Regions from separate parts of the Neobacillus sp. DFD-2R genome, predicted to be linked through region 3. Evidence: riboswitches for the same ligand, from Rfam matches in the RefSeq annotation. Region 3 holds a riboswitch; each other region holds the start of a gene.
The links. Region 3 has a riboswitch for cyclic di-GMP ahead of AC3ANV_RS02470 (anti-repressor SinI family protein). Riboswitches for the same ligand answer to the same signal wherever they lie in the genome.
Positions count from the first base shown of each region.

Region 1: it holds a riboswitch for cyclic di-GMP, as region 3 does, so the genes downstream of both, AC3ANV_RS01440 (hypothetical protein) here and AC3ANV_RS02470 (anti-repressor SinI family protein) in region 3, are expected to answer to the same signal.
Region 2: it holds a riboswitch for cyclic di-GMP, as region 3 does, so the genes downstream of both, AC3ANV_RS22225 (DUF192 domain-containing protein) here and AC3ANV_RS02470 (anti-repressor SinI family protein) in region 3, are expected to answer to the same signal.
Region 4: it holds a riboswitch for cyclic di-GMP, as region 3 does, so the genes downstream of both, AC3ANV_RS23595 (anti-repressor SinI family protein) here and AC3ANV_RS02470 (anti-repressor SinI family protein) in region 3, are expected to answer to the same signal.

Region 1 is NZ_CM173228.1:281,721-286,978, reverse strand. Features, by position in the region: gene AC3ANV_RS01455 (glutamate-5-semialdehyde dehydrogenase) at 1-210, shown strand, start outside; partial or broken gene AC3ANV_RS01450 (IS4 family transposase) at 531-1,959, shown strand; gene AC3ANV_RS01445 (LCP family protein) at 2,206-3,192, opposite strand; gene AC3ANV_RS01440 (hypothetical protein) at 3,511-3,714, opposite strand; cyclic di-GMP riboswitch class I at 3,685-3,771, opposite strand; cyclic di-GMP riboswitch class I at 3,975-4,058, shown strand; gene AC3ANV_RS01435 (hypothetical protein) at 4,081-4,215, shown strand; gene AC3ANV_RS01430 (NUDIX hydrolase) at 4,285-5,258, opposite strand, start outside.
Region 2 is NZ_CM173228.1:4,435,767-4,441,024, forward strand. Features, by position in the region: gene cpaB (Flp pilus assembly protein CpaB) at 1-556, opposite strand, end outside; gene AC3ANV_RS22205 (pilus assembly protein TadG-related protein) at 568-1,485, opposite strand; gene AC3ANV_RS22210 (TadE/TadG family type IV pilus assembly protein) at 1,497-1,880, opposite strand; gene AC3ANV_RS22215 (A24 family peptidase) at 1,877-2,395, opposite strand; gene AC3ANV_RS22220 (Flp family type IVb pilin) at 2,508-2,684, opposite strand; gene AC3ANV_RS22225 (DUF192 domain-containing protein) at 2,701-3,033, opposite strand; cyclic di-GMP riboswitch class I at 3,176-3,262, opposite strand; gene AC3ANV_RS22230 (spore germination protein) at 3,554-3,775, shown strand; gene AC3ANV_RS22235 (spore germination protein GerPB) at 3,796-4,053, shown strand; gene gerPC (spore germination protein GerPC) at 4,097-4,714, shown strand; gene AC3ANV_RS22245 (spore gernimation protein GerPD) at 4,711-4,893, shown strand; gene AC3ANV_RS22250 (spore germination protein GerPE) at 4,896-5,258, shown strand, end outside.
Region 3 is NZ_CM173228.1:503,188-508,445, reverse strand. Features, by position in the region: gene AC3ANV_RS02480 (sigma-70 family RNA polymerase sigma factor) at 28-519, shown strand; gene AC3ANV_RS02475 (hypothetical protein) at 785-1,180, shown strand; cyclic di-GMP riboswitch class I at 1,332-1,415, shown strand; gene AC3ANV_RS02470 (anti-repressor SinI family protein) at 1,441-1,563, shown strand; gene AC3ANV_RS02465 (spore germination protein) at 1,570-1,689, opposite strand; gene AC3ANV_RS02460 (hypothetical protein) at 1,786-1,980, shown strand; gene AC3ANV_RS02455 (YwbE family protein) at 1,980-2,174, shown strand; gene AC3ANV_RS02450 (nuclease-related domain-containing protein) at 2,480-3,349, shown strand; gene AC3ANV_RS02445 (Rrf2 family transcriptional regulator) at 3,588-4,028, shown strand; gene AC3ANV_RS02440 (MFS transporter) at 4,212-5,258, opposite strand, start outside.
Region 4 is NZ_CM173228.1:4,716,111-4,721,368, reverse strand. Features, by position in the region: gene hutH (histidine ammonia-lyase) at 1-611, shown strand, start outside; gene AC3ANV_RS23610 (hypothetical protein) at 654-809, opposite strand; gene AC3ANV_RS23605 (DnaJ family domain-containing protein) at 953-1,327, shown strand; gene AC3ANV_RS23600 (LysR family transcriptional regulator) at 1,458-2,342, shown strand; cyclic di-GMP riboswitch class I at 3,001-3,089, shown strand; gene AC3ANV_RS23595 (anti-repressor SinI family protein) at 3,120-3,272, shown strand; gene AC3ANV_RS23590 (helix-turn-helix domain-containing protein) at 3,359-3,688, opposite strand; gene map (type I methionyl aminopeptidase) at 4,004-4,753, shown strand; gene AC3ANV_RS23580 (DUF1128 domain-containing protein) at 4,787-5,011, opposite strand; gene AC3ANV_RS23575 (YtxH domain-containing protein) at 5,226-5,258, shown strand, end outside.

The DNA.
Region 1 (5,258 bases), 220 kb from region 3:
CCAAAGAATGTTGAACAATTCTTAAATGGTATTGATGCAGCAGTTGTCTATCATAATGCCTCAACACGCTTTACAGATGGCTTTGAATTTGGATATGGTGCCGAAATTGGCATTTCAACACAAAAGCTACATGTAAGAGGACCAATGGGGTTACCAGCTTTAACGACGACAAAATATTATGTCAATGGAGACGGACAAATTCGACTTTAATTAGTCACAATGTTATTTAAAATTTCTTTAAATATCTTATAGATTGTTACGATGTTATCTAGAATAAAGTAAATTGAAAAGATAAAAATAGCCAAAAGGCATCTAAGGGAAAAACCTTGATGCCTTTTTAATACCCATTAAAAAGGTGAAAACATATGAATAGATTAATCTCTATCTCTATGTTTTGTGTGTGGTAGTGTCTGCTGCTTTTCTTGTTATTAGGGTATCACATGCCCATCAAGTGAAGTTAAAATCATACCCTCAAAATGAAAAAACGCTATGCTTATCGTAAGAAGTTTACGAGAAAGGATGGCGTTTTGATGAATCCTATCATTTCAAATGAACTAAATCTTTTCGCACAAGAGCTACAATACTTTTTATCTCCAGTAGTCCTACAAGATATCGCCAAACAAGTTGGCTTTGTACAGCGATCTAGTAAGTATCAAGCAAACGAACTTATTGCCCTTTGCGTATGGCTCAGTCAAGAAATCGCTGGCACCTCACTTATACAATTGTGTAGTCAGTTAGAAGCTTCCACTGGGGTACTGATGAGCTCAGAAGGGTTGAATCAACGCTTTAATCCAGCAGCTGTCGCATTTCTTCGAGAGGTCTTTACTTCTCTTCTCACACAAAAACTCTGTTCAAATCAATCGCTTTCTGCACACATGATCTCTACTTTCAATCGTCTCCGTATTTTAGATGCGACAGTGTTTCAACTGCCTGATCATTTCGCCACTGACTATCAAGGTTCAGGTGGGAGTAGTAATACAGCAGGCGTGAAAATCCAATTGGAATATGATTTACTGAGTGGTCAATTTCTTAACGTGCAGCTTGGACCAGGAAAGAATAATGATAAAACATACGGTACCACCTGCCTTGAAACCGTAGAGGCGGGCGATTTGTGTTTACGTGATCTTGGTTACTTCGATTTAGGAGACTTACAAGCCATTCATGATAAAGAGGCTTACTATATCTCGCGGTTGAAGCTGAATACACGCATATATACCAAGAACCCTGATCCAGAATATTTCAAAAATGGCACGTTAAAAAAGCAAACAGAATACATCCAACTTGATATGACACAAATGATGTCTGGTCTAACCCCTGGTGAGACGATCGAAATCCCCGAGGCATATATTGGCCAAAATCAGAAGCTTCCAGCACGTGTAATTATCCATCGTTTAACCGACGATCAAACGCAAACACGGCTGAAAAACCAAGCGATACGTGAAAAGAAGAAAGGTATTGTCATGAAGGATAAAAGTAAACATTTAATGGGCATGAATGTATATATCACGAACACGTTGCTAGAAGAAGTACCGACGAATTTCGTGCATTCATTGTATTCACTTCGTTGGCAGATTGAGATTTTGTTTAAAACGTGGAAGTCATTCTTTGAAATTGATGAATGAGAATATTAAAAGAGAACGCCTAGAGTGCCATTTATATGGACAACTCATTGGAATTCTCCTCTGTTCTTCTACGATGTTTCAAATGCGACAGCTTCTACTTGAAAAGAAAAAGCAGGAGTTGAGTGAATACAAAGCGATTTATATGATTAAAGATTACTTTCCGTTACTGTTTCAAGCGATAGCAGTTGGCCCAGAAGAACTTTTGAAAATTCTGCATCGCCTTTATCAGCTACTCAAAAAGAACGGTCGTAAATGTCATCGATATAAGAAGATGACCGTATTTGATATTCTAGGTGTTGTGTATGAAACGACGGTGAAGCATAGACAAGCTGCTTAGCAAAAAAATCGCGTTTTAATAGGCTTCTTTGGCATGCCTACTTTTCCATCACTCGCTAGTTTTGAAACAAGGATCATTTCGTATCTAGTAATTTACTTTGTTAGCTTGATGGGCATGGGGTACCACCAGCAAAACGCGGAATGTCGGCTGTACCCCATATTAAATTATGACTACTAGAAACGGATTTTATGATATTTGAAGGACTTGACTTAACAGAATGGAACTAGATGTAAATCCGATTTTATCTTAGCTCTGAAAATATTTATCTATGATGCTTTTCATTTGTTGCGGATCAATCACAATTTCATCGTTCTTTGCCTTTAAAATATCATCGTACATACTTTCTCCAACCCCTTGGAGCTGCAGGTAATGCAATTGTTTGTTAGGATCGAGATTTTTCACCGAAAGGCCCAGACTTATCATATCTGACGTTGACATATTGGTCCCGATCATATATTTTGATACGGAATTGACCAGTGCAGGCAGTTTTGGAATATTACCCGGACTTAAAGCTTCTTTTGCAATCCCTTTTAATGCCTCCAACTGAAGCTGCTGCCGTCCATAATCCCCATTTGCAAGGGAATGGCGCTCACGGGCAAGAGCTAATACCATTTTACCGTCAAAGAAATGGGGACCGGCATTAATGACCTGATTGTTTATTTTCACATCCGTTGGTACATTCATTTGGATACCGCCCATTGCATCTACCATCGATTGAAGACCCTCAAAATTGGTTTCAACATAATAATTTATCGGCACTCCCGTTAATTCACTAACTGCTTGAACCGCCTGTTCTATCCCTTGCTTAGGCCCTTTGTTGGCCTGCAAAATATACTGGACACTCGTTAATTTTGTATAGCCATATCCATCTAAATGAACACGAGTATCACGAGGAATACTTACCGCATTGATTTCATTTTTCCCCAAATCAACATGGACCAGCATCATGGTGTCGGAATGACCAATCGTTTCACCCGGTCTTTCATCTGATCCCATTATTAAAATGTTTAATCCGGGAGCATTCGTATAGGTTTGCTGTTTTGTCTGGTTTTTCCGGTTTGTCTGGTTTGTTTTCCCTGTTGTATCTGTCTTCCCGGTAGAAACAACAGGTATGGTTTTAAAGTGATTCATTGGCTGAAGCTGATTGTATTCAAATACTAGGGCCGCGACTGTAATAATGATAATTCCTAAAAAACTGTAGCCAATAACTTTCCATTTGCGCTTCTTTTTCATAATACCTCCGCCTTGTTTTACCATTTTTTAATTCAAAGATTCATAATATTTAATATTTTACCACCATTTGGAGTAACTGTCAGGAGCTTCAAAGAATGAGAAGGCTAAGAGGTTAATTTAGAAAATAGGCTTTTGCTTTATTAATCATGTCGTATTTTAATAATATCTATATCTCTTTATATTAATTTCGAAATCGCAGTTACATGGAAATTAAAAAATACTGCAACTACCTGCAGCATTTTTTTATTCTTGTATATTTAATCTGTAAAAAAATCAATAAACTCTATTCCACCGTTTACGGATATGACAGTAGATGATTCAGTACGCTTTCTCTTTAAAAAATGCTTCTATTTGCTCGTCGCCTCTTTTGGCAGCAAACATTAGGCTCATTGTAAAAAGCATGGCGATAGAGCCGACAACCACACCTGCGATAAAAATAAACATAGGTTCCCTCCAATTATATGTTTCATAATTCGCAGGAAGGTAATCATATTCGGCACCTGGCTGGCGTAGTTTATTCAAACCTTAGCCCCTATAGTTTTGCGCCTCCATTTTTCAATGGGTTTGCCCTTTCGTACGAACTATATAATTTATTCATATTATACCATCATTTTCCGGCAAAAACAGCACTTTTCAACTATGTAATATATAGATTAAGAGACTAAACAACTAGAGTTTTTTGAGATTAAAAAATTTAGTAGGAATATGTATTTATGACAATTATACTTAAAAAAGCCATTTTTTGATGATTTTCAACTTTTATACCTGTATAATAAATAAAGCCACATAAAGGGCACCGTCACCTAGGTGATGACGCAAAGCTATAGGGGCCTCTGTCAAATTTATAAGGCCAGCCAGCTACCATCAAACAGCAAAAGGGGAAATTTGATGTCAAACTATTGGCTTACACCTGAAGAAGTAGTTCAAAAGAAAAAGAGGAACAAAATCCTTCTTTATGTTTCAATAATGGTTGGGACGATCGTACTAAGTGCCTTGTTCACTTATCTAGCACATACTATATAATGAATGAGGGTCCTATTTACAGCTAGGATCCTTTTTTATTGTTTTGATTAGGGTACACCTAAATGAGATTTATTTTTCCATTATATTTCGTAGTGCACGGTCAATATTATTTTTCCCTAATTCACGTACCGCAGTCCAATAAAGGGCTACTTTTGCAGTTGACCACATATCTTCATTTACAATTAGTTCTGCTACACTCTTAGAAGTGAAATTCTTAAAAATAAGTAAGGTGTTTTCCCATTTACCCGAAGTCCCTCTACTTCTGATCTCCTGAATTTCTCTAGCTGTTTGGGGAACATGAGCATATCCGATCATATTCCATTGGTAAAAGTCCAAATCAATTCCATAACCCAAAAATTTGATTATATCTCTATTAATAATAATCCCCAGTTCTTCATTTGCTCCACGAACAGCTGTATTATATAAATCCGGACCATCATTAATACTGTGACGGTCCAATAATGGATGGACTCCTTCAACCACACTGATATCCATTTCACTACCTCTTGCACCGCTAACTTCTGTCCGTTGAGTCAGAATAATATTTTCATCAGATGTAATAACGACTAATCCAATCCCAAATCCATTAGCTAATATTGGTTGTACCTTCTCTAATTGCCTATAGGGAATATATTCTTCTCCTATTGTTTTACCTGAATTTAACTTTCTGGTTAACTGCATGTTCGTAGCCAGGAATGAGTAATAATCTGTTTTATAGAAATTAAATAAAACGGTCATATCTTCTTTATCTTCTGTTCTACTAGGTATGTATTTAGCTAATCCGTACAAAGGACCGTTCCACTTGTATTCTAAGCCATTTACCTCTTTTCCTTTTTCCTGTTCAGCAATTTCCCTTTTTATTGTCTCTAGCTCAACCGGCAGTGGAATCTCATCATGAATAACTCTACATTCTATATTTTCCGGTTTAAAATCAGACTGTCCGTCTCCATCAATCACATAAAAATGGGTTGAGGTATTTCCAATTGTAAAAGGATGAGACATAAAATCATTTTTCTCACTAAAAAGGCGCTTATACCTTCGTT
Region 2 (5,258 bases), 1.5 Mb from region 3:
AAGGCTCCTTTGTATTTTCGGGAGTTAACATTTGTCTGCCCACCGCTAAAACCCTTACTTTTTTTAATAAAATACTAGATTGCGAATGAACTTGATTGGAAGTGTCTTTTGTTATTTTTGTAAAAACAACATCTACTTGATCTTCCGGTTCAATAAGATTTGTAACAGACTGGTTCAGGTTAACTCCCACAGAAATTGCACGAAATCCTTCCCGAACTTTACGGGAAACATAGACCCCTTCCTCTTGCTCGCTAACGAGACGATGTGAAAGAATAGGTTCCCCTTTTTCAAGCACCGAGGAGGCCAGCTTACCTTCTGCTTCTGTAAAACTTTTTATTGTTTCCGGCAGAACATTTTTGGCGGGCATTTGTACCATTTCCAACTTTTTCGAACTAATTTTTTCATTTTTATCGATTCTCTCTTTTGCAACCACCACTTCGACTGTCCGGACTGTTGCAGCCTTTTGGGTATTAAATTGTTTCATATATTGAAAAAATAAAACCGTAGTCACAATCCCCATGATGATTGATAAGATCAAGACCATTTTCGCTTTCAAATTCTGCTCACCTACTCCGTTAAACGTATGCTGTATGCCCCTCTATCTACACTTCCTTCGACATAAGAACCATTTCCCGTCCTTTTTATAAAAACTCCTGTGATAGAAGTATCTGTCGAGCTCATCGGATTTGTAATATAAAAATAAGCAAAACCCGTTATTTGTACGCTTTTCAATTGATTAGAAGAAATACTATATGGCTTATAGACCGGTACTAGCAAAATTCTTGAACAATTGCGAAGGCTGTAATCCCCCGGTGGCTGTGTACAGCCATTAACCCTTAAATTAATCGCACTCCTTGTATCCCCGGCAATATTTCCTGTTTGTGTATTAATAATATCTCCAATTTTAAGCTCATTCTGATATCCGTAGGTTAGATTGTCTGAATATGTTGCTGCCCCCGTCCCGCCAAGTGCTAATATACCAAAATTCCCAGATGTAACGTCTGAAGAAGTTACCTTTAATTGATACGATTTGTAATATTCTAATGTAATACTTTGATCAATTCCCAAGGGTGCTGCTCCGATTGAACTTCCTATTGCTTGCAAACCTGCTGCTGCATGAGCTGTTACATCCATTTTGTTAAACCCAAAAAGGCTAGCAAATGTAAGCTTCACATGTTTCATTAAAGTGATTTTCACATTATTACCCATATTTATTTCCAGATTTGTCAATGAAGCAGATTCCTTATGGGCAGTTAAAATGTCAGTCACAACGGTTGTTACTTTTTGATTGGTGTTGGTAAGTTCCTGTGCACCTGAAAGAACTGCCGCGTTGGCCGTTTTTTGCAGCTGGCTTTTTGTCATATACACTAAGCCGCCATCAATGGCGAGCCCCGCCATTCCCATTAAACATACAAGGGTAAGGGCTGCTAAAACGAGGATATTTCCGTTTTCTTCCTTCATTATTTTTTTAAAAAATTGAAGCATCTTTCTCCCCCTCATTCCACGCGAATGGTGGAACTTGTCTGAATGGTAAAAGAAGAAGGGAATAGCTTTGAAATTAATGGTGTAAAAAACTGATAGGGATAGGTTAGCGTTACTGTGACGTAGTCCCCGGAATTCCTGTTCGTATCAGTTGGACTAACACTTACCTGTAGCTTTGTCGTATCACCAAGGTGAACGTATTGATGGGCAAATGTTGAAATATCTTGGTCTTTTTCCCCTAATCCTGCTAATCTTACTGTTTCCTGGGCGGCCATTTGTAAATGTGCATATGAATAGAGCACTCTGCCAAAATCAAGAATCCCTGCTAAGATCAAGAAAAAAACAGGGAGTAAGAGTGCTGTTTCAACAAGGGATTGGCCGCGTTCATCCTTTTTCATATTGGAAAGCCTCCAATACGAAATACCTGATAGAGTGCACCTGCAGCAATGGCAACCCCATATGGATAAGTTGTTTTCATTGCCTCTGAATCAGGTAGAATCGGAATTCTGTTTCCATTAAGAAGACCATGTAGAAAATAAATAATCTGCTTCATCCTCCTTTTAAACCCCTTATGAAATAAAAGGACAAGGATTGCGATAATTCCGCCTGCCAAAGCCATATAAAAGGAGGTCATTAATACAAACCCGGCTCCTTTAATCCCTCCAATAACAGCCAAAAGCTTTACATCCCCGGCACCCATTCCTCCAAGGAGATAAGGGATTAATAATATTCCGAGACCGACACATGTGCCAAGAAATGCCTCCAGAAATCCATGCAACCCACCGGTAATAGCATGTAAAATCCAAGCTGCTAATAAAAAAGGAAGCAAAATGGAATTATAGATTTTCCGTTCCCTAAGGTCTGTTATCACGCATATAAGAACGAGTAAAACTAAGAGATAATTACTCCACATCCTGCTCCGCCTTTCTTCATGGACACTTTAAACCGACTTATTTTATAGAAAAAAGCCTCACGTTTGCTTCGAACGCAAGGCTATATTTAGACATTATTTTATAAACTGCTATCTATTTACCAGCATTCGCCAAGGCTGTAGTAACATCTGTAAACATTTGAGCGATTTGGGCTTTTAGTAATGCAAGTGTTGCAACAACTGCAACAGCAATTACTCCTAACACTAAACCATACTCAGTCATACCTTGTCCTTGTTCTTCAGTTAATAAAGCCTTCATTTTTTTCATCATGTGTAAAAACCCCTTTTTATTTTATAGTTAAATAGTTTCCGATTTTCGTATCCGTTTTCCGAATAGTTCCTGCAGGCAGTTCTAAAACGGAGTATGCTCTTTTTTGATACTTACCGACTGTTGCAGGCTTTATCGTTTCGTCCAGGCCTACAATTTCTAAGTCCTTGCTTAAGTAAAGAACATCGATCGAATAATTCATGAAGTATGTGTGAATGGATTGGCAGGGTTGGATTAGCAAGCCGTGTCCTTCCGGTAAACTTTTTGTAAACATCAGCCCTTTTAATCTTTTAAAAAAGGTATTTGCAGATGATACATGGTTTGCCAGTTCCGCTCCGTTTGTTTGGTTCACGACTATCAATGATTTTCACCCCCATACAATTAAAATAACCCCGCCTTTACCGAAAGGGGGGGGTCAACAGACATAGTTATATTTATCTAGATAAGAACTACAAATCTAGACAAAAAACACCTATGATAAAACACCCTGATCTTTCGGTAACTGGCTGGCTTAGTGCAGTTGCACCTTAGCCCCTGTAGCTTTGCGTCACTGATTTTCATCAGTTTTGCCTTTATCGAGATTCAGTGTTTTTATTATTCCGACTGATCTCTTAATCAAATAATAATCCCTTTTACCTTTATCGAATATCCTACTAATTTATCATTTGCTGTCGAATATAATAGGAAATTAGAACTATTTTGTTTTTCGACCCTTAAAAACAGCGACCTTGATTCGTATATAGAATATTCTTCCTTATCGAGCGGAAGAAATCATACCATTCCTCACCTAAGATTTTATTGGGCGGATCATTCACATTACATCCGCCCATACATAAGATGTAAGAGATAAAATGAAAAAGGGGTGGTTGATTATGCCGGCAATTGTTGGAGTTGCACAAGTCATAACTCTTGGGAGCAGTTCTATTTTCCATATTGGTGACGTCTACAAAATCATGCCATTCTCCACGGCGAAGACTTTTTCCGGGGCTGGTTCCTTTAACACAGGTGAAAGTTTAAATGTCCGAAATGATTTAAGTTCAACCAATACATCGGATCCGGATGTTATTGATTCTGCAAATATCCTTAATGCTTGACGAATGGGTGGTTTTAATAAATGAATTTTTATATCCAGCAGTCCATTCAAATTAATTTTATAAAAATCGGCGGGATTACCAATTCCTCTGTTCTGCAAATTGGCAGTGCCGGGATTATCAAACCTGCTGCATATTTATATAATACCGGCGGATTTACAAAACCCGCTCCCACAGCAAAAAAAGCAGCTGCAGCTCAGCCCTCTTCATTATTGGCACCATCAGTTCCATTACAAGCTGCAGTCCGCAGTGGAGGAAAATTAGGTGCTACAAAAAGTTAAAAGATATGGACAGTAAGGAGATTCCAAACGGTGAGGTGATTGAATGTATCAGGATTATTCTCAATATCTTCAATGGTTACAAATGTGTATTCAAGCACAGGAGCAGAGAATCGTTACTTTAGAAACAACCATACAAAAAATGCGGGAAGAACTAAAGCAAATGAAAGAAAAGCCAGCCATACATGTCGGCACGATTGAGTATAAATTTGATCAATTGAAGGTGGAAACACTAGAAGGTACATTAAATATTGGTTTAAATCCTTCCGATCTATCAGGAATCGAAGACTTTGCTGTACAAAATCAATCATTAAACACCCCATTATCTCCAAAAGAACAAATGCAGCGTTCGATGAAAATCGAAGAAACAATGTACATGTATTTAGAAACTGAATTACCGCAACTAATTGAGGATACCCAAACCAAACTAAATATACAACCAAATGAATCTTATTTATCTTTTATTAAACAAGATATTATAAAACAGCTTCCTAGCAGGATTGAATATCATCTCAAATCAGATACCACCCAAGACCGTTCAGGGAAAAAGAAAGTTACGGATGACGAAACCGTCATTGAACAATTAAAGCAAGAAATACAAAATGGAGTATTTGTATTTTTAAATAATTTGCCTGATAATGTGAAAGGAATGAACTCAGAGTGAATTTTGAAGTCTATAACAGAGACCTTACCGTGGAAACCATTAAAATCATTGGGGTATCAAGCTCCTCGTTAGTTATGGTGGGTGATACACACTCCATTCAGCTGGCATCTACATTTGATACACCTGCAGAATCCTTAATCGTCGGCCCCTTTGTACCATTAACATCGGAAAGGGCCTGATCATGTTTCAGCGCACTTCTTGTGTGGATGATATACTCATAAAAGTCGCATCATTTTCATCCACTATACAGCTTGGTGATTCTTGTATCATAAATGGATTTTCTAGGGCTATGGCTGTTCAAAGGGAAGCTGAAATTGAATTTGGAGATGAGGGGAATTTTTCCATCTATCCCGTATTTAGCGAGCCGATTCCTTTTCAGCCAATAACGGAAGCTTTATCATATACTCCCCGAAATTTGAATCCAATTATTAAAGTAAATAATATTGGGATTATCGGGATTTCTTCGGCATCCATTTTACATGTCGGAAACAGTCAACACGTTTCAATGGAGGCGAGGATTAAGCATATACGACAGCTTCTTCCT
Region 3 (5,258 bases):
AAGCGCGCTTTCTGAAAGGATTCAGCCTTGGAAAGCTTTGAACAGTTAGCTCAACAATATAAACCGATGATCCATAAAATCATCAACTCGCTGCACATTTACAAAAATAAAGAAGAATTCTACCAGCACGGACTCATCGCCCTTTGGGAATCCGGCAGTCGTTTTGACCCCACTAAAGGGAATTTTACCAACTATGCCTACACATATATTAAAGGCATCCTGCTTAAGGAATTAAGTAAGGCCAATGAGGCTGAAGAAAGAAATATCTATCCTGAGGAGGAGTATTGGGAAACGATAGAGGATCTGTTTTCAGAAATTCCATTGGAAGAAGAAATCCTATTATCCTATTGCCCCACCTTGACAGAGAACCAGAGAAAATGGGTCATGTATACAGCCTTGTGTAATTTCTCTATCAAAGAGATTGCCGAAATGGAAAAGGTTTCGGTATCCGCAGTGAAAAACTGGCGCGCGGGTGCAAGGGAAAAAATGAAGGGAATGGTGAAAAGCGGGGCTTTTTAAATGAAGGAATCCAAACCAAAAACGCTCAGAATGCCTCTGGGCGTTTTTGGTTTATTGTCACTTTATGTATTTATCCGTTCCAATTTATTATTTTTTAGAATTGTCGTGTTTTACCACAATATTAGTCCATTCAGGATGAGGTTTGTCCTTGAAAACAAAGTGAAGCTCACTACTAAACTTTCATATCGTGGGGTAATACCGTTACATTTTGAAAGAATTAGCATTTCTTAATGTATATACCCTTGAAAGAAAGGAGGTTCTTAAGATGGAATTAAAACAGGAATGTATTTATTATCTTGATGCAGCGATTGAATCTCTTGAAAAAATGGAAGGATTGGTTAAGGTTAATAGATTTAAACGGGCAATCGCCGAAGAAGCTAATTTACTATATTATATTGGTCGGACACTAAATGGTATGCATCGATTACAATTCAATAATGAAGCATCAAGAGTAAATCCTCCGGAATTCCCCGAAAAAACGAGAGACCATACTAGTAAACAGCAATGCATTATTCTCATTAAACTTGCTCTTGCCCATTTAAATCATGCAAGATTACTCTTAGTTCAAGAGCAGTTTGAAGAGGCTGAAAATGAAGTAGCCTTCATTCTTACAGGCCGCATATTGCAATGCCTTGTTCGCTTATTTGACTACACCACTTAAATCGATGAGATTAAAAAACCCCTGTATATCATCAATTTACCACTTTAAAAATTCTAATAAAACGCAGAACAATGTCGAACTTTTTGGAATTTTTTTAATTCTATATACAGAACAATTATTGTAAAATTTTCTCATAAGTTTTAATACTTTAAAAAGATAAAGGCAAACCGATTGAAAGATTGGGACGCAAAGCTACAGATCTAATGTTCTTAACGAAGATGGCTGAGCTACCTAAAATAATTAATATTTTAGGAGGAAATATGGTAACTACTTTCATTGATAAAAAAGAATTAGACGAAGAATGGATAGACCTTATTTTGGAAGCTTTAAATTCCGGCATATCTGTTGCTGAAATAAAAGATTTCTTCAATCAATTTTCATGACCTTTCTTAAGGTCTTTTCTTATTTTCATATGCTTGATTTACTGAACCTGAACCGTGTGTATCCTTTGAGACACTTTTCGGAGAAACAAACAGAGAATCGCCAAATTGGACTCCCCCGCCACTCACGGTATCAATTTTTACCGGAAAACGTTGCCCTTTCACAAATAATCAAAAATAGATTATACTGGACTAACTATCCTAATTGAAAAGGAGTAATTTCCTATGACTGAAAATAATCAATCCGAAGCACCAAAAAAGAAAATCAGCTTGCAAGAAGCAATGAAGCAGCAGCTTGAAAACAAAAAGAACCAGAACGCCGCCGGTAAAGGAAAAGCGAATGCCGACCTTTCAACTAAAAAAATGAAAAGCCAGCAAACGAAAAAACCAAGCAATACGCGCAGAAAAATGGGTGTCTAATGAACGGGCAAAATCGGAAAGACATATTACCGGGCATAGCTGTTGATATTGTTTTAAAAGCGGACCAAAGAACAGGAAAGCTTACCAGAGGTATCGTAAAAGATATTCTCACCAAATCGGTCACCCATCCCCACGGTATCAAAGTCAGGCTAACAGATGGACAGATTGGACGAGTACAGAAAATTCACTCGTAAATAAAAGAACTAAAAAAGCATTAAGGATCAGTCCTTGAATGCTTTTTTAGTTGTTAACAAAAATAATTTCAAACCAGCTTTATTAGAACAGCTTTTTCAACTGCTCTTTTAACAAATATAGTATTAATTTACCATTTTTTAATTAAATTCCAATCTCTTAGTTGTTAGTTGAAAATATTGTTATAATAGACCACAGAAGGTAGATGTTCGATACACGATAATAAAGAGATATGCAGCAAAGCGACGCTTCCAGGACCTCGATTCATTGGTAACAAGAAAAATAGTGTAAATTAAGGAGAAAATAAATGACCTGGTTAATTATTTCCACGTTACTTGCTGCGTCTGTCGCTTGGTTACTATATATTGTAAAAATGGAAAAGGCTAAACAAAAAGAATTAAGAAACAGCCATTATCAAGAGTTAGCCGCTATGAAAGAATTACAAAAAGCTTCTATGGAAACGGCAGCAGCAAAATTCGATGAGCAGGCTATACTTTTGTCCGAATCATACAAACGCGAAATAGAAAAGCTGATGATCGAAAATGAAGATATACGGAAAAATTATAGAAACCGAGGGGAAATCATTACCCATCAGATTCTAGAAAATTTTAAATCTGAGTTAATTAGAAAAGGCAGTATTTCACCGGATGAAATGATGATTATGCCGAACATTTTCATCCCGGAAGAAAATGGTAGTACCCGGCAGATTGATCACCTTGTACTTTTATCAACCGGTATATACTTAATAGAAACCAAACACTGGAAAGGCCATATAGTAATGGGAGTGACAAGAAGGGGCAGCCGCAAATTTTCTTTTTTAGCAGATTTAATGGACAGCGAGGAAGAGGACACACTTATATTTGATAAAACTGAGTCGGGAGTCTTAACTGTAAAGACTTATGAAAATCCAATTCGCCAGGTTCAAAAGACAGCCGTTATCCTCTCAAATTATTTAAAAAGGCAAGATATTGAAACGTGGATAAACACCTTGGTATTTTTTAATTACGATGAAAAAGAGGTACACGATTGGCCTGATAACAGCATCGTAAAACAGTTTACGAATAAAGAGCAATTACAACAGTTTTTTATAAATGAGCTTACATCCCGAGAAAGAATATACGGAGCTTTTCAGCTTAAAAATATAAAGTATCTTATCGAAAGCGCCAATTATATTTGAAAAAATAAGATAAACAACCAAAAGCGATGAGTTTTATTCTCGTCGCTTTTACTTTAGACCCGATCATTGAAAACTGGCAATAAACCCTAAATTTTTTGTAAGTAAATCGATTACTTGTAACTAATAATTTTACCTGTAATCAATTTGGCAACACCTTTAAAAAAGCACTTTTTTAGGGTATAATAAACTTGTAATCAAATTAATTACATGGTGATATTTAGTATGGAAGGTGAAATCAATGTCTATAAGCAGCCGGTTTGCTGTTGGTATTCATATTCTTGCTCTTATTGAAATAAATAAAAGTGGAGTAAGCACGTCTGAATTTTTAGCGGGGAGTGTAAACACAAATCCTGCAGTAATCAGGAAAATTATGGGGATGCTAAAAAATGCAGGATTGGTAAAAGTACGCCCTGGTATTGCAGGGGCGGAACTTGCTAAAGCTTTATCGGATATAACATTATTGGACGTTTATAAAGCAGTTGATGTTGTAAAGGAAAAGGAACTATTTAGCGTACATGAAAATCCAAACCCGGATTGTCCGGTTGGGCGAAATATTCAAGCTACAATTGGCCAACATTTATCAATAGCTCAGACAGCCCTAGAGAAGGTTCTTGGAAATGTAACAATCGAAGATGTAGTAAAAGATATTATAGAAAAAGAAAAATTAACAACTAAATAACGCTACAAAACCAAGAGAAAAAAATGGCTTTAAACTGATTAACTATAACAGGAAGCCTGTTTAAAAACAGACTTCCTTTTTTGTTGATGTATAAACTCACAAATAAAGACTCATCGCAGCACCAATTTTCAAGTCAGGCACCCGTTACTTTAAGTATTTTTATTCACACTCTGTTAACTATTACTAATTAACTTGGACTACTTTAATAACTTTCTTCGAATTCTGTGCCATTTTTGAAACGAATACCCAAAGGATAAAACCAATAATAAGGAAGCCAACATTCATGCTGATTACTCCTCCCCATCCGAATGCGGACCAAAACAACCCTCCGAGTGTTCCTCCTACACTTGAGCCAGTATAGTAAAGAAATAGATATAATGAAGAGGCTTGTGCTTTGTTTTGTAAAGCACGTTGTCCGACCCAGCTGCTTGCAATCGAATGACCTCCAAAGAATCCATAGGTAAACAATCCAAGTCCAAGTATTTTAATAAATAAATTAGAATCCAAAGTCAAACAGACGCCGATTAATGCAATTAATAAGCATATGAATAATATTTTTTGCTTACCGTGGCGATCTACCCATTTTCCTGTCCGGACAGAGCTAAACATTCCAATAATCATAATTAAAAATATCCAACTTACAAATGTTTGACTTAACGAATAAGGCTTTCCGAGTAATACGTAAGCGATATAATTGAACAACGCTACATTACTCCCTAAAAGTAAAAATCCTATGACAAATAAGCAAACTAGACTAGGATCTCTTAGATGGTCAATTAATGATTTACCTAACTTTCCAATTTCTAATTGACGAGCTTTGAAATTTTGTGAAGGTGGTAAGCTATTCCAAAAAATCATGGTCGCAGCTAAACTAATGATACCAATTACCCCTATTGCAATGTGCCAGCCAAAGTAGTCGCTCAACATACCTGAGAAAACTCTGCCAAAAACAGCACCAATTGAATTGCCACATATATATAGACCCATAGCCGTTCCCAAATTCTTGGATTCTATTTCTTCTCCAAGATAAGCCATTGCAATTGAGGGCAGACCTGCCAATGAAATTCCTTCAATCGTTCGTAACACCAGCAGAAAATGAAAATTAGGACTGAATGCTGTGAGAATACAAAACACAGAAGCAGCAAACATGGAAATGACCATGATAGGCTTGCGTCCCCATACTTCTGACAAAGAACCGAAAATCAGCATGCTGATGGCAAGAACCATTGT
Region 4 (5,258 bases), 1.3 Mb from region 3:
CAGCAACTGATAATCCATTAATCTTTGATGACGGTGAAAAAGTAATCTCCGGGGGGAATTTTCACGGTCAACCGATTGCATTTGCAATGGATTTTATGAAGATTGCGGTTGCGGAAATGGCGAATATATCAGAAAGACGGATTGAAAGATTAATTAATCCGCAATTAAATGACCTGCCGCCATTTTTAAGCCCGGAACCCGGCTTACAATCCGGTGCGATGATTATGCAATATGTTGCCGCATCACTGGTATCTGAAAATAAAACATTAGCACATCCGGCAAGTGTTGACTCGATACCATCATCAGCAAATCAAGAAGATCATGTGAGCATGGGAACCATAGCTTCCAGACACGCTCATCAAATAATTCAGAATACAAGAAGAGTCCTTGCCATTGAGCTGATTTGTGCCATGCAGGCGGTCGAATTCCGTGGTATTGAAAAAATGGCTACACAAACAAAAAGATTCTATGAAAAAGGACGGGAACAAGTTCCTTCTATTAATCAAGATCGTGTTTTCTCAAAAGATATTGAAAAAGCTGCTGCGTGGCTGCAAACAATTGATTTGAATCAATATACCAAAAAATTAACGATGGAAAATGGACCTTATTAATTACAGGGGCATTATTGAAAAAAGGCGTGAATATTCACGCCTTTACTCTTCTTCCACTCGATTCTTAAAAGCCTCTTGAGTAACGATTAGTTCCTCATCTTCAATCCGTTCATGTGTTTTTTTCTCTGCCATACTGTTTTTAGGAAATTCACCCGGGTGGTTCTTGTTTTTATGATTAAAATGTTCTCCGCGTGCCAAACTCAACACTCCTTTCAGTCATCAAATGTAGAGTTCCCAATCCACTCTTATAATATTACTAATCCAAAGTATTCCATTTTATAAAAAAATAGACCTTGATATAATTAACAAAGTGAGTAACGTGAAAAAGGAGGTACAAAAAAATGGATATGTTTCACATCATCTCGGAAGATCGGATAAAAACAGCATACAAAGATGGGGAATTTGATAATCTGCCCGGTTTAGGTAAGCCCCTTCAGTTAGAGGATCTATCAGGTATTCCGGAAGAATTGCGGATGGCGTATAAATTGTTAAAAAATGCAGGATATACTCAAGAAGAAAGCCGGTTAAGGCAAGAAATGATGACGATCGAGGATTTAATTAGAAAATGCGATGATACCAATGAAAAAGAGAATCTCCAAAAGAAATTAAATGAGAAGCTTCTTCACTTTAATCGAATGATGTCAAAGAGAGGTATGAAGACTAATTCCTCTTTTTTTAAAAATTATGAGCAAAAGGTTTACAACAAATTGAAATAAAAATAGCCTAAAAACACCTATTTAGGGTGTTTTTTAATGAAAGGCGACTTTACTCTTTTTAATATTATTAGTAAAGTATAGATAAATAATTGATTATATTAAAAATATTAATAATAGCAGGAGCAATACTATGTATTATGATGCACTTAGGACATTTATCACTGTAGTAGAAGAAGGGAATTTTACAAAGGCTGCCGAAAAAAGATTAATTTCTCAGCCTAGTGTTAGTGTTCATATACAAAACCTTGAGAAGGAATTTCATACCTCACTGTTTGTCCGTTCTCCAAAGCAGCTGCAATTAACCTCAACGGGAGAACTTTTATATGAAAGGGCCAAACAAATCATACAAATATATGAAATGACTAAGGAAGAAATTTTCGAACATCATCAATCATTAACATTAGGGCTTAAGATTGGGGCAAGTTTTACAATTGGGGAATACGTCCTGCCCTCATTATTAGAGGAACTTGGAAATATCTATCCTGAAATTAAGCTGGAGGTTATCATCGGAAATACGGAGGAAATAATTGAGCATGTAAAGCTTTTTCATGTTGATATTGGTTTAATTGAAGGCCAAAGCAATGATAAAAGTCTCGAAGTATTTCCGTTTATGATAGATGAACTAAAAATCGTTGCCTCGCCCAACCATCCACTTTCTTCACAAAAAGGGGTTACTATAGAAGAACTGCAAAACCAGACTTGGATTACAAGGGAAAAAGGTTCCGGAACCCGCGCCTATTTAGAACATGTATTAAGGTCCCACGGATTAAAAACGAAAAATGTAATATCAATCAGCAGCACACAGGGAGTAAAAGAAGCAGTGATTCGTGGTTTGGGTTTTTCATTAATTTCGAAATTTGCAATTGCTAGAGAGGTCGAAAGTCAATATCTCTCGATAATTCCTCTAACGGATGACTCTTTTTTACGTAGGTTCTCCTATGCTACCTCACGATTTGTAAGTAAACAAAAAGAACTTGAAGAGTTTATTGGTTTACTGAAAACTAAATTGAGTTAACTAATTAATTTAAAAAAAGCCGGGGAAGTGGTGACCTATAAACTAGCGTCAATCTTCTCCAGCTTTTTGTTCGGATTTTTCCGGTTTACACATGCGATCAAGTAAGTACCCGAAAAATATCATAAAGCCGATAGGTATAGAGTAGTTTAACACATGTAAAAGAGTCATTACATCGTCCACTCCTTATTGTTTGAATATTAATAATATTATGATTTTTATGTTGTTTACATTATATGTTAAATGTCACAAAATAGACAAATTTAATCGTCATACTTGATGAAAAAATTATTATATTTATTTGTTATATTTAGAAACCCATGGAGTACAGGTTGTTGGTTCTCACTCATTGCAAAGGCTTATAAAAATTTCCAATAATTACACAAAAGGAGGGAATTCGACTCGGATTTCCTCTTTTTCCTATTATACTTCCTAGAATTTGTGTTAAAAACCATGATTTTGGATAATTTAACCAAGTATTTTGTAGAAATATAGAAAAATTTGTGAGAAAAAATGATTAGAATTTTTTGAAAAATTGACAAAATCTAACACCCTACTAAAAAAGGACTATATATAATGTAAATATAATTCAGGATTAAGTATTTAGCCCTATTGGTATAGAGAAATAATAAGGTATAAAGCTGAACGTAGCATTAATGGAAACAGAAAAAGGCAAACCTATTGAAAAAGAGGGACGCAAAGCCGAGGATCTAAGGTAATGTAGATTGCTATGATGGCCGGGCTGCCTGGGATACGAATTGTATTTTAGGGGGAAAAATTGTGGTGGTAGAAACTGAAAGAAAAGTAGAAAGAATGGATGAGGATTGGGTCGCATTAATTTTAGAGGCTAAAGAACTAGGAATTACGAAAGAATCAGTTCGTGATTTTCTTATGCAGCAGGATGTAAAAGAACGGTTAATTGAAAACCGATAAATTTACATACGTTAAACAAAAAAGCATTCTACAAATAATGTAAATATTTGTAGAATGCTTTCTTCTTTTGTAAGCATAATCATGACTTATTGGTTGTTATTCTGGTTAATACGCCACTTATTAAATTCAAGGAAATCACGAAATTGTTCCTTGGATACTCCGGAATTCATTGCTTCTTTGACAAGATTCATCCAATCGCTGTCCAAATCCTCTTTATTGATTTGTTCAAGTATTAAATTCTCTACAGGGACGCTTAAAACCGAGGAAATCTTTTCAAGAACTTGAATAGAAGGATTACTTTGCAGGTTTCTTTCCATTGCACTTAAATAAGATTTAGCGACCCCTGCTTGATCAGCAAGCTCAGAAAGTGACATTTTTTTTTCTAATCGTAATTTTTTTATACGTTCACCGATCATTGAGTTTCACACACCCATTTTTATTAATATATATACGATAATTTTAACAAAAAGAATGAAGAAGTTCCATATTACGAACGGAGTATTTTGACAAAAAAACGAAATTAAGTATCGATAAATCAATAAGATGTTATAAATCACATGAAAAAGCTGCAATTAGATACAGTTGCTTGGAAAAATTATTAGATAGCGATAATATAAAGAGAGTGTTTCCAATACTCTAATATAGTATTAAAGTTCGTAAGCTAAAGATGATCTTCCACGAACTAAAACGCTTATAATACATAAAAATAATTAAAAAAGGCTGGGAAGAAAATGATAGTACTTAAATCACAACGAGAAATTGAAGCCATGAAAAAAGCAGGAGAAATCCTTGCTGCTTGCCATAAAGAAATAGCCAAATTAATTAAACCCGGCATTACAACCTGGGAAATTGAAGAATTTGTTGAAAAGTTTTTGAGAGAAAATCAGGCTACCCCGCAACAAAAAGGCTATAAAGGCTATGAATTTGCAACCTGTGCAAGTATAAATGATGAAATATGCCACGGATTCCCACGAAAGGAACCGTTAAAAGAGGGCGATATTGTTACGATTGATATGGTTGTAAATTACAATGGTGCATTGGCTGATTCTGCTTGGTCTTATGCAGTTGGAAATGTTACTGAACAAACGGACCATTTATTAAAGGTGACAAAAGAGGCATTGTATAAGGGAATAGAACAATCAGTAGTAGGAAACCGAATTGGAGATATCGGTCATGCCATTCAAGTTTACGTTGAAAGCGAAGGACTATCAGTCGTTCGTGATTTTATAGGCCACGGAATTGGGGCTGTGATTCATGAGAAGCCTGATGTTCCCCATTACGGTCTGCCTGGGAAAGGGCCAAGGATCAAGGAAGGAATGGTTTTTACTATTGAACCGATGGTCAACATCGGAAGGTACCAAACAAAAATGGATGACAACGGTTGGACAGCCAGAACCATTGACGGTAAATATTCAGCGCAATATGAGCACACGATTGCCATCACAAAAGATGGCCCGATCATTTTAACAGAACAAAGATAAGAAAAGGAGGATGACCCATATGAGTCATCCTCTTTATTTTTTGCGCAGATTTCCTAGCTCTTCAGCCAGGGCTTGCATTTCACTTGGACTAAAAGAATTTTTTCTTACTACCATTTCATAGATTTCTTTTAATTCTTCATACATTTCCTCATCAAAGTGGGAAGGTTTAATAGCACCAAAATTTAAAACCTTTAATTTTTCTTTTATTTGTTCAATCATATATTCGACATTTTCAACGGATTTTTGTGATAAATTCACTCCGGTCACCCTTTCCGAATTATTAAACCAATCTTTTCATGTTAAAAAGTATATGTCAATACAAACTTGGTCTGATAAAAATAGAGAATAAAATTTTTCAGTTGGACTTGCATAGGGTTTCCACTTAAAGCAAAATGAATGTTGAGAAAAAGTTTGGTATTATTTTCATTAAGTAAAGATGATGATAAATAATGTTGAGAAAGGAGAGGTTAAGATGACGAGGAAAAATCAATTTTGGAAAGGGATG